Regions from separate parts of the Paraburkholderia sp. 31.1 genome, predicted to be linked through region 1. Evidence: riboswitches for the same ligand, from Rfam matches in the RefSeq annotation. Region 1 holds a riboswitch; each other region holds the start of a gene.
What was found. A riboswitch is a leader RNA that binds a small molecule or an ion and turns the genes downstream of it on or off. The one in region 1 is predicted to bind cobalamin.
Positions count from the first base shown of each region.

Region 2: it holds a riboswitch for cobalamin, as region 1 does, so the genes downstream of both, F6X37_RS03685 (HoxN/HupN/NixA family nickel/cobalt transporter) here and cobW (cobalamin biosynthesis protein CobW) in region 1, are expected to answer to the same signal.
Region 3: it holds a riboswitch for cobalamin, as region 1 does, so the genes downstream of both, F6X37_RS14315 (TonB-dependent receptor domain-containing protein) here and cobW (cobalamin biosynthesis protein CobW) in region 1, are expected to answer to the same signal.

Region 1 covers NZ_VZQN01000003.1:224,984-229,000, reverse strand. The annotation lists gene cobN (cobaltochelatase subunit CobN) at 1-647, opposite strand, end outside; gene cobW (cobalamin biosynthesis protein CobW) at 662-1,753, opposite strand; cobalamin riboswitch at 1,955-2,233, opposite strand; cobalamin riboswitch at 2,314-2,574, shown strand; partial or broken gene cobA (uroporphyrinogen-III C-methyltransferase) at 2,769-3,509, shown strand; gene F6X37_RS37565 (cobalamin biosynthesis protein) at 3,525-4,017, shown strand, end outside; gene cobO (cob(I)yrinic acid a,c-diamide adenosyltransferase) at 4,016-4,017, shown strand, end outside.
Region 2 covers NZ_VZQN01000004.1:72,713-76,729, forward strand. The annotation lists gene F6X37_RS03675 (error-prone DNA polymerase) at 1-546, shown strand, start outside; gene F6X37_RS03680 (hypothetical protein) at 594-782, shown strand; gene F6X37_RS03685 (HoxN/HupN/NixA family nickel/cobalt transporter) at 769-1,830, opposite strand; cobalamin riboswitch at 1,883-2,071, opposite strand; gene F6X37_RS03690 (FAD-dependent monooxygenase) at 2,463-4,017, shown strand, end outside.
Region 3 covers NZ_VZQN01000016.1:22,370-26,386, forward strand. The annotation lists gene F6X37_RS14310 (FecCD family ABC transporter permease) at 1-217, opposite strand, end outside; gene F6X37_RS14315 (TonB-dependent receptor domain-containing protein) at 257-2,188, opposite strand; cobalamin riboswitch at 2,278-2,543, opposite strand; gene F6X37_RS14320 (ATPase) at 2,764-3,123, shown strand; gene F6X37_RS14325 (cell division protein ZapA) at 3,120-3,434, shown strand; RNA gene ssrS (6S RNA) at 3,501-3,682, shown strand; gene F6X37_RS14335 (EVE domain-containing protein) at 3,824-4,017, shown strand, end outside.

The sequences.
Region 1 (4,017 bases):
GCGGCCTGCAGATGCGCCTTGTAGAACAGAATCGCGACGACCGGCGCGTCTTGCCGCCAACGCGCCTGCCAGTCGGCGACGATGGGGGTATCGCGCTCAGGGTGATACAGCGACGCGGCCGGCAACGCGCGCGGCGGATCGGGTTCGCGCCCCCAGTCGAGCGCGCGATACGCGACGCAGCGCAAAAACGCCTCGGCGTTCTGCGGACCGCCCTCGCGCAGATAGCGCCACAGCTGCTGACACAGCTCGGCGCTCGCGGTGCTGCGCGCGAGCAGGTTCGGGTCTTCCTGCAGATCGCCGGAAAACATCGCGAGTGTTTGCTGTTTGCGCTGCGCGAGCGCGACCACCTGCTCGATGCCGTACGGCCAATACGTTTCGCCGCCGAGATGATCGACGACGACCACGCGCGCATGCTGCAACACGTCGTCCAGATAGAAATCGACCGAAGCAGGCTGACGCAGATACGTGACGTTCGCGAGCCGCACGCTCGGAAAGCCGTCGCCGAGACGCGGCACCACGCTCGCGAGCAGCGACAGCGTGGTGTCGGCGGAACTGAGCACGACGATCTCGGCGGGCTGCTGATCGATGCGGATCACGCCCTGCGTATCGTCGACGAAGCCGCCCGGCGTCGTGCGCAGCAGATGCATGCTGGTGCGCCCGTTTATGCCGTCGCGTTCGACGTCGCGCCGAGCGCCGCGTCGAACGCCTGTTGCAGCGCGTGCTGGTCGAGGTCTGCGCCGATCAGCACGAAGCGGCTCAACGCGCCGTCGCCATTTTCACCCGCTTGCCAGCGCCGGTCGAAGTAGCTGTCGAAGCGCCGGCCCACGCCCTGGATCACGAGACGCATCGCCGCGCCCTGCAGTGCCGCGAAGCCTTTGACACGGTAAATCGTGTGGGTTTCGACGAGCGCCTGCAAGGCGGCGAGCGCCGCGTCGCGCGACGGTACCGATGCCTGCACGACGACCGAATCGAATTCATCGTGGTGATGATCGGGGTCGTCGGCGGAACCGTGGTGGTCATGACGCAGGTGGATCGTCTCTTCCGACGCCGCTTCGAGGCCCAGCAGCGTATGCAGGTCGAGCCGCCCCTGCTGCGCGCGCACGATCTTCACCTGCGGCGCAATCTCCGCGCGGATCGCGGCTTCGACCTCGTGCTGCCGCGCGTCGTCGATCAGATCGGTCTTGTTCAGAATCACCAGATCGGCCGCCGCCAACTGGTCTTCGAACAGCTCGTGCAGCGGCGACTCGTGATCGAGATTCGGATCGGCCTTGCGCTGCGCATCGACGGCGAGCGGGTTATCGGCGAACTGGCCGCTCGCGGCGGCCGGGCCGTCCACCAACGTCACCACCGCGTCGACCGTGAAGCCATTGCGGATCTGCGGCCAGTTGAACGCCTGCACGAGCGGCTTCGGCAACGCGAGCCCCGACGTTTCGATCAGCACGTGATCGAGTTCATCGCGGCGCTCCGCGAGCTTTTCCATCACCGGGAAAAATTCTTCCTGCACGGTGCAGCACAAACAACCGTTCGCGAGTTCATACAATTGCCCTTCGGTCTCGACGCCGTTTTCATCGCAACCGATGCCGCAGCCCCTGAGGATTTCGCCGTCGATGCCGAGCTCGCCGAACTCGTTGACGATCACCGCGATGCGCTTGCCGCCCGCATGCTGAAGAATGTGCCGCAGCAGCGTGGTTTTGCCGCTGCCGAGAAAGCCCGTGACGATCGTGACGGGGATCTTGCGCAATTGAGTTTGCATCGTGAGGTCCATCCCTTGGCGTTGATCGGTATGCCGGAAAGTCCGCGCGTGGGTCCGCGTCGGCTGGCGAATGGAGCGAATGAAGCACGCGCAGCAGTACCAGCGATCACCAGACACGGGGACGAACGACGGCATTGCCGCAACAACGGAAATACAGAAAGCGGAACTGAGGTCATGAACGCGCCGCCGCATCCCCGCGGCGGTCGTTCTGCTTCTTTGGGCCGGTATCCGGGCTGGCGAAAGCGCCGCTTCCCCTTCCCGGCCGAGTGGTTTCTCGTCCAGTGGTGAAATGTCCACGCGAGCTTGCGCGAGGACATCGAAGCCGGCACTGCGGTGTCCGGCTATCAAGCCGGAACCGCTTTTCGCTTACCGTTGCGGGGACAGCACAGGTTAGCCGCTCCAGAGCAGGTGGCTCCCTGTTTCCCGTTTAACTGCATGCGCACGAGCGCGCACGCGAGCACCCAAAGTGCGTGCGAGTGTAGGCCCGCGGCCTTGCGCAGTCAAGCAACGCAGCGAGCCGGAAAGCGCCGCCGAGGCTTATCCGGCAAGGCGCCATGTGCTATCGTATGCGCGCGTTTGGTGCCCGCACATGCGCTCGCGTGTGCAGTTAAACGGGAAACAGGCAGCGCCTCGCGCGTTCAACCTGTGCTGTCCCCGCAACGGTAAGCGACCTGCGGCGCGCGATTCGATTCGCCTTCGATTCCGCCGTGCCGCGCATGCGTTTTTTGATGCCACTGTCCCGCGAATCCACAAACCGGGACGGGAAGGCGAAGCGCATGAGGCCGCCAGCCCGGATACCGGCCAGACGCGGAGGCGGTGCCGCATTGCATCCGTGCATCACGCGGCGCCGCCGGCCGCCGGAATCCGCGGGGAACGGATGTGAAGGCGTAGCAGCGCGGCATCGCGCGTGCCCGGATTCGCAGTTCCGCATGACCTCTATATTCACCGCCGCGCGCGCTGTCGCACGCCGCGTCTCTTCTTCCATCACCGCATGGCGCGCGCCATGCACGCCGCGATGACGCGCGCCTGGCTGATCGGCGCCGGTCCCGGCGACGTCGAACTGATCACGCTGAAGGCCACCCGTGCGCTCGCGCAGGCCGATGTCGTGCTCGTCGACGATCTGGTGAATCCCGACGTGCTGCAGTTCGCGCGCACCGGCGCGCAAGTCGTGTACGTCGGCAAACGCGGCGGCCATCCGTCGACGCCGCAAGCCGACATCGTCGCGCAAATGCTCGGGCATCTGCGCGCGGGACGCAGCGTCGCGCGGCTCAAGGGCGGCGATCCGTTCGTGTTCGGCCGCGGCGGCGAAGAGTTGCAGGCGCTACAGGCCGCGGGTATCGAAGTCGACGTGATCAACGGCATCACGGCCGGCATCGCGGCGCCCGCGGCGCTCGGTATCGCGGTCACGCATCGTGATCACGCGCAGGGCGTCGTGTTCGTCACCGGCCACGGCGCCGGCGGCAGTGGCGAACCGGACTGGGCCGCGCTCGCCGCGACGCGCATGACGCTGGTGATCTATATGGGCATGCGCCGGCTCGGCGAGATCGCCCGCGCATTGCTCGCGGCCGGCATGTCCGCCGACACGCCGTGCGCGGCGATCGAGTCGGCGACGCGGCCTGAGCAGCGTCATGTGCTCGCGCCGCTTCGCGAGTTCGCCGAGGCGGTGGCGCACGCGGGGCTCGGCTCGCCGGCGATCGTCGTGATCGGCGGTGTGGCGTCGCTCGCACTGGCGCGTGATGCGGCCAAACGCGACGCCGGCGTTGCTCACGAACTGGCAGCGAGCGCGACACGACACGGACTCGGACGCGCGATCAAAACGCTGAGCGTCGGCATCGGTTGCCGCTTGCACAGCAAAGCCGCTGAGATCGAAGCCGCCGTCCGCGCAGCGCTCGGATCGAATGCCTTCGAGCAGATCCGCGCGATCGCGACGATCGACACCAAAGCCAACGAAGCCGGTCTGCTCGAATTCTGCTCACGTCATCAGCTGCCGCTGCAACTGTTCAGCCGCGAGCAGATCGCCGCGGTACCGGTCGCGTCGCCGTCGGCGGCGGCACACGCGCATCTCGGTGTCGATGGTGTGTGCGAGCCGTGCGCGCTGCTGGCGGCAACGGCGCCGGACTCCACCGCAACCGCGCAAAACGCGCGTCTAATCGTACGCAAGACCGTGCACGCCGGCATCACGGTGGCGATCGCAGCGGCGAACAACGCTGCCCTTAGCGACGCGCCCCCATCCCATCCCGCCTCTCAAAACCAGGACCCTCGAT
Region 2 (4,017 bases), on a different contig from region 1:
AATGCGTTGGCAGCGCTCGCGGGAAACCGCCGCGAAGCGCTGTGGCAGTCGGTCGTCGCGGTGCCGGACAAGGATATGCTCGCGGCCGCGGCGACTCAGGACGAAACGCCCGAACTGGGCGCACCGAGCGAAGCGAACGACATCGTCGCCGACTACCGTTCGCTCGGCCTGACGCTCAACCGCCATCCGCTGGAACTGCTCCGGCCGCAGTTGCTCGCGAACCGGCTGATGCCGGCCTCGACGCTGCGGACCTATCGCAACGGCCGCCTCGCGCGCGGCTGCGGACTGGTGACGGTCCGTCAGCGTCCCGGCACGGCCAAGGGAGTCGTGTTCGTCACGCTCGAAGACGAGACGGGCAACGTCAATGTGATCATCTGGCCAAGCCTGCTTGAAAAACAGCGCAAAGAAGCGTTGGGCGCCGCGCTGCTCGCCGTGTACGGCACGTGGCAGTGTCAGGGAGAAGTACGGCACCTCGTCGCGCAGCGGCTCGTCGACATGTCTCATCTGCTGGGCGAGTTGCAGACGACGAGCAGAGACTTCTGCTGATGCGAGCGCGCAAATACGTATCATCGGAACAGCAAACGGAGGCATCCATGTGCTATTCGGCTCAGATTCTGGCGGACTACCGGCGCTACGTCCGCATGTTCGGCGCGCACATGAGCATTCGAACGCGCGACATCATCATGGCAACGCGTCCGGGCAGCACGATCCTCTGCATGTCTGAGCCGGACGCGTTGCGCATCCGGCAGGTTTGTTCTGGCTTTTCGATCAGCCCAGGTTGACGGGCATGTCGTCGTAGCGCTTGAGCTTGTAGAACAACACGGACACCAGCCAGCTGACGACGAACAGGCCGATCACCACGTAGCCGAGCAGGCCAAAGTTGTCCGATGCCGTGCCGATCAGATCCCAGAAGCCGCCCTTGAGGTCGAGCTTGTCCGCGATCAGCGCCAGCACCTCAATGCCGCCGATCAGCACCGCCACAATCACCGACACGAACGTAATCGTGATGTTGTAGTACAGCTTGCGGACCGGCTTCATGAAAGCCCAGCCATATGCGCCGAGCATCAGCACGCCGTCGGCGGTATCGACCAGGCACATGCCCGCAGTAAACAGTGCGGGGAAGATCAGGATAGTCGCGAGAGACATGCCATCAGCGGCCTGAGCGGCAGAAATACCGAACAGCGCCACTTCCGTCGCCGTATCGAAGCCCAGGCCGAACACGAAGCCGATCGGGTACATGTGCCAGCTACGTGAGACAAGGCGGAACAGCGGACGGAAAATGCGCGACAGGAAACCGCGCTTGTTGAGCAGCATGTCGAGGTCTTCCTCGACGAGGCGCTCGCCACGCTGCACGCGCCGGAAAGTCTTCACCACCGACACCAGAATCATCACGTTGACGATTGCCAGCACCAGCAGAAAACCCGCCGACACTGAGGTGCTGATGATTCCACCGATTGCCTTCATGTCTTCGAAGCGTGCTTTCAGCGTGACGGCCGCGAACGCGACGGCAACCGAAAGCGCGATCACGATCGTCGAATGCCCCAGCGAAAAGAAAAAGCCCACTGCAACCGGGCGTTTGCCGCCTTGCATCAGTTTCCGTGTGGTGTTGTCGATAGCGGCGATGTGATCTGCGTCGACCGCATGGCGCAAGCCGAACGTATAAGCGAGCAATGCAGTGCCGATCAACGCGGGGCGGCCATGAAGGGCAGTGAGCGCCCAGATCCAGACGCCGACGTTGGCCGCTATGAGCAGTGAAAAAATGCCGATGACCTTGCCGCGTAGCGCCTGCGGGCCGTCGTCGAACAGGTGAGAAAGATAAGGCTGTCGCATGAATGTCCTCGCATGCTGGTGAAGCGCCCGGTATGGGCGGGTTTACCGGGCGCGATTACGTCCCGGGCGCGGCAGGTCTCCTGGCTTACGTGTCTGCGCCCGACGCCGCCTTCCCGGTTGCCCAGTGGCCTGATGACATCGGACTTCGCGTTTACAGTTGCGGGCACAGCTATGGTCTTGGCGTTTGCCTCACCATATTCCCTATTAATGCCTTGCGGCAGCCGTCGCGATGGCGATTATCGCGTACAAACCGTGCAGATAGCTTTCGATCGGAAAGCCGACTGACAGTCGTCTCTCTTTGCGTTGTTGCGTGCGCCACCAGTCCTGGCGACACGGCGGTCGGCAAATGCGCGATGGGCCTACACGCTCGCCGCGCGCTACAGTTCGCGCTCGCACGGCTTTGAACGCCGCCGGCTGTTGCAACCCATCGCCACAATGTTATAAAGCTGTGTCGGAAAAGGCAGACTTGGTTTGGTAAGCCCAAGTCCTTTCGGTAACGAAAGCTCTGGTCTTTGGCCTCGCGCACGAGATCCCCACGACGAACATTCGACGCTGTACAGGCGTCCAAACGTTCGTCCGTGTGGTTCTCAACTGAGGAACGCTCCGGTCGGACATCGACACAGGAGTAGTTCATGCGCAGACATCATCCAGATATCTATGACGTTGTGATTGCCGGGGCCGGCCCCGTCGGCCTGTTTCTCGCCTGCGAGCTGCGCCTGTTTGACCTCTCGGTCCTGGTGCTGGAGCAAGCCGAGGACCCACACTCCCCATTGAAGCGCCTTCCATTCGGAATGCGCGGCCTTTCGGCGCCGACCCTTGAAGCGCTGTATCGTCGTGGGTTGCTGGATGAGGTAGTCGCGGCGCAGCGTGAGAGTGATGCCGCAGGCAAGAATGCGACGACCGCACACTGGACGGGACAGCCGCGTCGGCCAGCCGGCCACTTCGCGGGCATCCAGTTCTATCACGACGACGTTGACACCTCGAAGTGGCCATATCGTCTGCCAAGCCCGGCCGACACCAGCATGGCAGTCGAATTGGAGACACTCGAAACTGTCCTGGCTCGCCGAGCCAGTGCGATGGGGGCCGAGATCCGGCGTGGTTTTAGTGCCAACGCGATAAGGGCGTCAGACGACGAGGTAAATGTTCACGCGGGTGGCGAGACTTTCGCCGGACGCTGGCTTGTCGGTTGCGATGGTGGTCGTAGTGCGATGCGCAAGGCAGGCGCCTTTGATTTCGTTGGCACCGAACCGGAGTTCACCGGCTATTCCGTTGAAATCGAGATGGCAGACCAGCAAGCGCTCCGCCCCGGCCGGCACTATACGTCGAAGGGCATGTACACCTATGCACGGCCTGGCACGATCGCGATGGTGGAATTCGATGGCGGCGCCTTTCACCGGATCCAACCGATCACGCTGGAGCATGTGCAGGCAGTGTTGCGCCGCGTGTCGGGCACAGATATCACCCTGACAAAACTTCAGATCGCTACCACCTGGACGGATCGAGCTTTCCAGGCGACAACGTATCGCAAAGGACGCGTGCTGCTTGCGGGTGACGCCGCACACATCCACTCCCCCTTGGGCGGTCAAGGGCTTAATCTCGGTCTGGGAGACGCGATGAACCTGGGTTGGAAGCTGGCATCCACGATCCGTGGCGACGCGCCGACCAATCTACTCGACAGCTATCAGCGGGAACGGCATCCGGTGGGAGTGAACGTTCTCGACTGGTCGCGCGCGCAGGTTGCGCTCATGCGCCCCACCCAAAGCACGCGCGCGCTTGCAGCCGTCATCCGTGATCTCATCGAGACCCGCGATGGCGCGACGTACTTTGCTGAGCGCGTGTGGGGCGTTTCGCTCCGCTACGACCTTGGCGGCGGTCATCCGCTGGTAGGCCGCAGCGCTCCTGATTTCGAGCTCGTCGACGGAACAAAGGTCGGCGGTCTTCTGCGCGAAGGAAAAGGCCTATTCCTGGAGTTCGACCCGGGCGCATCGCTTCAGGCGCTCGCGAGCCGTTGGCGAGAGCAGGTCACCTATGTCGCAAGCGACGTCAAGGAACGGCTGGGATTGCGCGCTGTACTGCTGCGTCCTGACGGGTTCGTCGCGTGGGCAAGTGAAGCCGCCATTCGCGATGAGGAGATTGCCGAAGTCTTGGCGCGATGGTTCGGCAAACCTGGGAATGCGCGTGGATCCG
Region 3 (4,017 bases), on a different contig from region 1:
CGAGATCGTCGCTGCCCGTGCCGCCGAACGTGTGCGTCGGCACGAGCGCCGCAAGCACGCGCGACGGCGCGAGCGGCACACTGCCGAGCACCAGCGAGGCGCCGAGCACCGCGATGGCGGCGAGCGCGAGCCCGAGCCAGATCGCGGCCGCGCGTTTCGCGTTCATCGGGCGCGGCGTCGCCATCGCGGCGCACAGCGAAGCGGACGCGCGGCTCATCCGCGTGCGTTCACGCATGCGGCCACCTCGGCGCGCGCGTCACTGCTGCTGCCAGCCGAGCGTGAGATACGCACCGCGTCGCGGCGAGTTATACGAGTAGGCCGTTTCATAATCCTTGTTGAACAGATTGTCGATTTGCGCACTGACGTACCAAGCTTTGGTGACGTTGTAGCGCGCCGACAGATTCACGATGCCATAACCGCCGAGGTTGCCGGTGCTATCGGTGCGCGGACCGCTGACGATCCACTCGCCGCCAACCCGCCATCCACCGATGCTGCGGTTCACCGCGAACGACCCGAACCGACGCGCGCGCCGCACGAGGTCGGTACCGTTGTCGAGATCGACCGGGTTCTGCAGCGTCACCGTTGCGCGCACGTCGGTCTTGCCGACATGACCGCTCCACGATCCCTCGAGTCCCTGCACCTTCGCACGGCCGACGTTCTCCGCGAGGTAGATGCCGGGGATCGTCTGCACGTAGTCGATCAGATTCGTATAGCGCGTCTGGAATGCGTTCAGACGCATCACGCCGAGCGCATCGGTCGCGTACTGCAAACCGGCTTCGACCGAATGACTGCGCTCGGGCTGGATCGACGGGTTGCCGCTGATCGGATAGTACAGATCGTCGAAGCTCGGCGCGCGGAACGCATCCGAATAGCTTGCGGTTACCTTCCAGCGCGACGTGATGTCGAATCCGTAGCCGAGATAGTAACTGTTCGCCCCACCGAAATCGGAGTACTGGTCGCGTCGCACGTTGGCCTGAATCTGGTTGCGGCCGAAGCGCGCGCTGTAGCCCGCGAAGACCGAATCGACGCGACGGTCGGGCGCGGCGAACGTGTCGGAGTCGAGCGTCTGGTCGAGATGCTCGTAGCCGAGTTGCAGCTTCTGGTTCGCGGCGAGCGCGAAATCGTTCTGCCACGTGTACTGGCGATTGTCGGTATCGAAGCGGCCGTTGTAGATGCCATTGGTGTTCGACACGCTGCGGTCGTCGCCCTCGGCGAGCGTGACGTGGGTGGTCCACCAGTCGGTCAGCTTGCCGTTCGCGAATACCGACACCTGACGCACCTTGCTATAGAGATTGTTCAGATCGGTGGGCTCGCCGTACGCATTGTCGTAGCTGTTGTCGTTGTTCGACTGGAAGTAGCTGACGCCCGCGTCCCACCTGTCGGTGAACTTGTGACGCAGCGACGCGCTGATGCTCTCGTTCAGATTGCCGTTTGCGTTCGGATTCGCGTTCGGCGCCTCGAGCGGATTGAGCGACGAAAAGCCGTCGTCCTTCGTGCGCGCGAGCGAGATGTTGAAGGTCGTGCGGCCGTCCTGATCGAGCGCGCCGTTCACGCCGGCCGTTTGCGTCTGCGTGTGATAGCTGCCGTAGCCGACCGAAAAATTGAAACGCGGCGGATGATCGCCGCCGTCTTTCGTGAACACCTGCACGACGCCGCCGATCGCGCCCGAACCATACAACGCCGACACGTTGCCGTTCACCACTTCGACGTGATCGACCTGATCGAGCGGAATCTGTGCGAGTTGAGCTGAGCCGAGACTCACCGAATCGACGCGCACGCCGTCGATCAGCAGCAGCGATTGCGTCGACGATGCGCCGCGCAGAAAGAGGCTCGTGGTCGAACCGGGGCCACCCGTGCGCGAGATTTGCGCGCCTGGCGCGAGTTGCAACAGGCCGGGCAGATCGGTCGCGGTCGTGTCGGCGATGTCCTGCTGATCGAACTGCGTAGTCTGCGGGATCGCATCGCGCAACGCTTGCGGTCCGCGTTGCGCGGTCACGACGATCGGCGACAGCACGTTGCCCGATGCATCGGTGGAAGTGAGATTGGCCGCGTCGGCAACGTTTGCGGCGCTCGCAGCGGTTGCATCCGTCGCGGACGATGAAGACGCGGGCTCGGCGCTTTGCGCATGCACGACGAGCGGCAGGCTCGCGAACGCGAGCAGCGTTGCGCGGGCGATGGGGGACAGCATGGGATGACATTCCTGTGGATAGCGTGCGCGGCCTGCTTCCCCGCAGGCCGACGCGTCACGAGGCGCCCCCTTGTTTAGCGTTTTCGCGGGGGACGTCCCTCTTTTCTGGCCGGTATCCGGGCTACGACACATCGATCCCGCCTTCCCACGCGTGACGCGCAGTGGCACACTCGCACGTTGAACTTCCAACCTTGCGACCAGGACCGACCTGCATGAGCACATCACATGCGGTCGCTTACCGTTGCGGGGGCAGCGCAGGTTCGCGCATCCGGTTTTGGCACCGCGCGCGTCCTGCTTCCCGTTTAACTGCGCGCGCCGAGAAGCGCGCGCGGGCACCAGAGTGCGGGAAGTTTACGAGCGGCCTCGCGGGGCGTCAAGAAAGGTCAACCGGAGCGCAATCGGTTCTGTTGAATGCAGCTTATTGTCCGATGGATTACCGGTTTTTTACCTTATGGTCGACGACGCGACACCCAACGAACCTGCACGAAGCGATGCTGTTACGTCTCGAAACGAGACAATTGTCGGAACCTGTAATATTCCGCGCTAAAATGCGATGTCTTTAGAGGACGCAGCACATGCTCACCGAACTCGAATCACTCTCCCAGAACATCGGCAAGCTGATTGCGATCAGCCAGCGCCACAACGAAGCGCGGCTCGCGCTCGAAGAGCAGCTCGCGCAAACGCGTGCCGAAGTGCAAGCCACGCATGCGGAACTCGCGCAATTGCGCGAAGAGCGCGACGCACTGCAGGCGGAACGCGACGCGCTGTCCGCCAAGATCGACGACGCTCAGGTGCGCCTGAATGCGATTCTCGAAAAATTGCCGCGCGCACGCGCGAGCAGCGAACCGGATAACCAGCTCGATCTGCTCGAGTCCGCCCAGCCCGGACACGAGGAAGCGGAAAGCGACGTGAGCCGACACGGAGAAAGCGCATGACCACCAAGCAGATCGAAGTATCGATTCTCGAAGTACCCTATCGTCTCGCCTGCTCGCCGGAAACGGAAGGCGCGCTGCTCGAGGCGGTCGCGCGCGTCGACGCCGAGATGAAGAAAATCCGCAGCGGCAGCAACGTGCGCGGCACCGATCGCATCGCGGTGATGGCTGCGCTGTCGCTGGCATCGGAACTGCTTAAACTGCAAAGCAGCGTGCGACACGGAGAAGCATTTCCTGCTGAAGAAATCCGGCGTACAATGCAGCAAATGAACGAACAGCTAGGTACTGTGATCGAGCAGTACAGCTTGCAGTAAGCAGTAGTGGGCCGGTTTCGAATCGGTCACGTGTTGAACGGTTTGGGTTGTAGCTTCATCGGTTTAGCTTCCCTGCCTGGTTCGCCAAGGTCATACATTCCTTGAACCAATGCCATGTGCACGGTTGCGGAAATTTGTAGCACGGGTGTGCGCGTCACTCAGTCTGATGTACCCGAAGTGTTGCTAACTGCGACCAATTCTGAACCCTCGGTTCAGGATGCCGGCCTAGCGGCTAAGGCGGGGACCTTATCTGGAACGGCATCGGACTTCGGTTCGATGCCGTTTTTCTTTGGTCGTCGTTTTTTCGTTTGAGCGCCTTTTTCAGGGGCTTTTCCGTACGCGCCTGCTGTTGTTGCGCTTCGTTCAATCTCACACGCTCACTCCGATTCATGCGCTACTGGCTGATGAAGTCCGAACCGGACGAAGCAAGCATCGACGACCTCGCCAACGCACCACATCGCACCTTGCCGTGGACCGGCGTACGCAACTATCAGGCGCGCAACTTCATGCGCGACGTGATGCAGGTCGGCGACGGCGTGCTCTTCTATCATTCGAGCTGTCCGGAGCCCGGCATCGCGGGCAT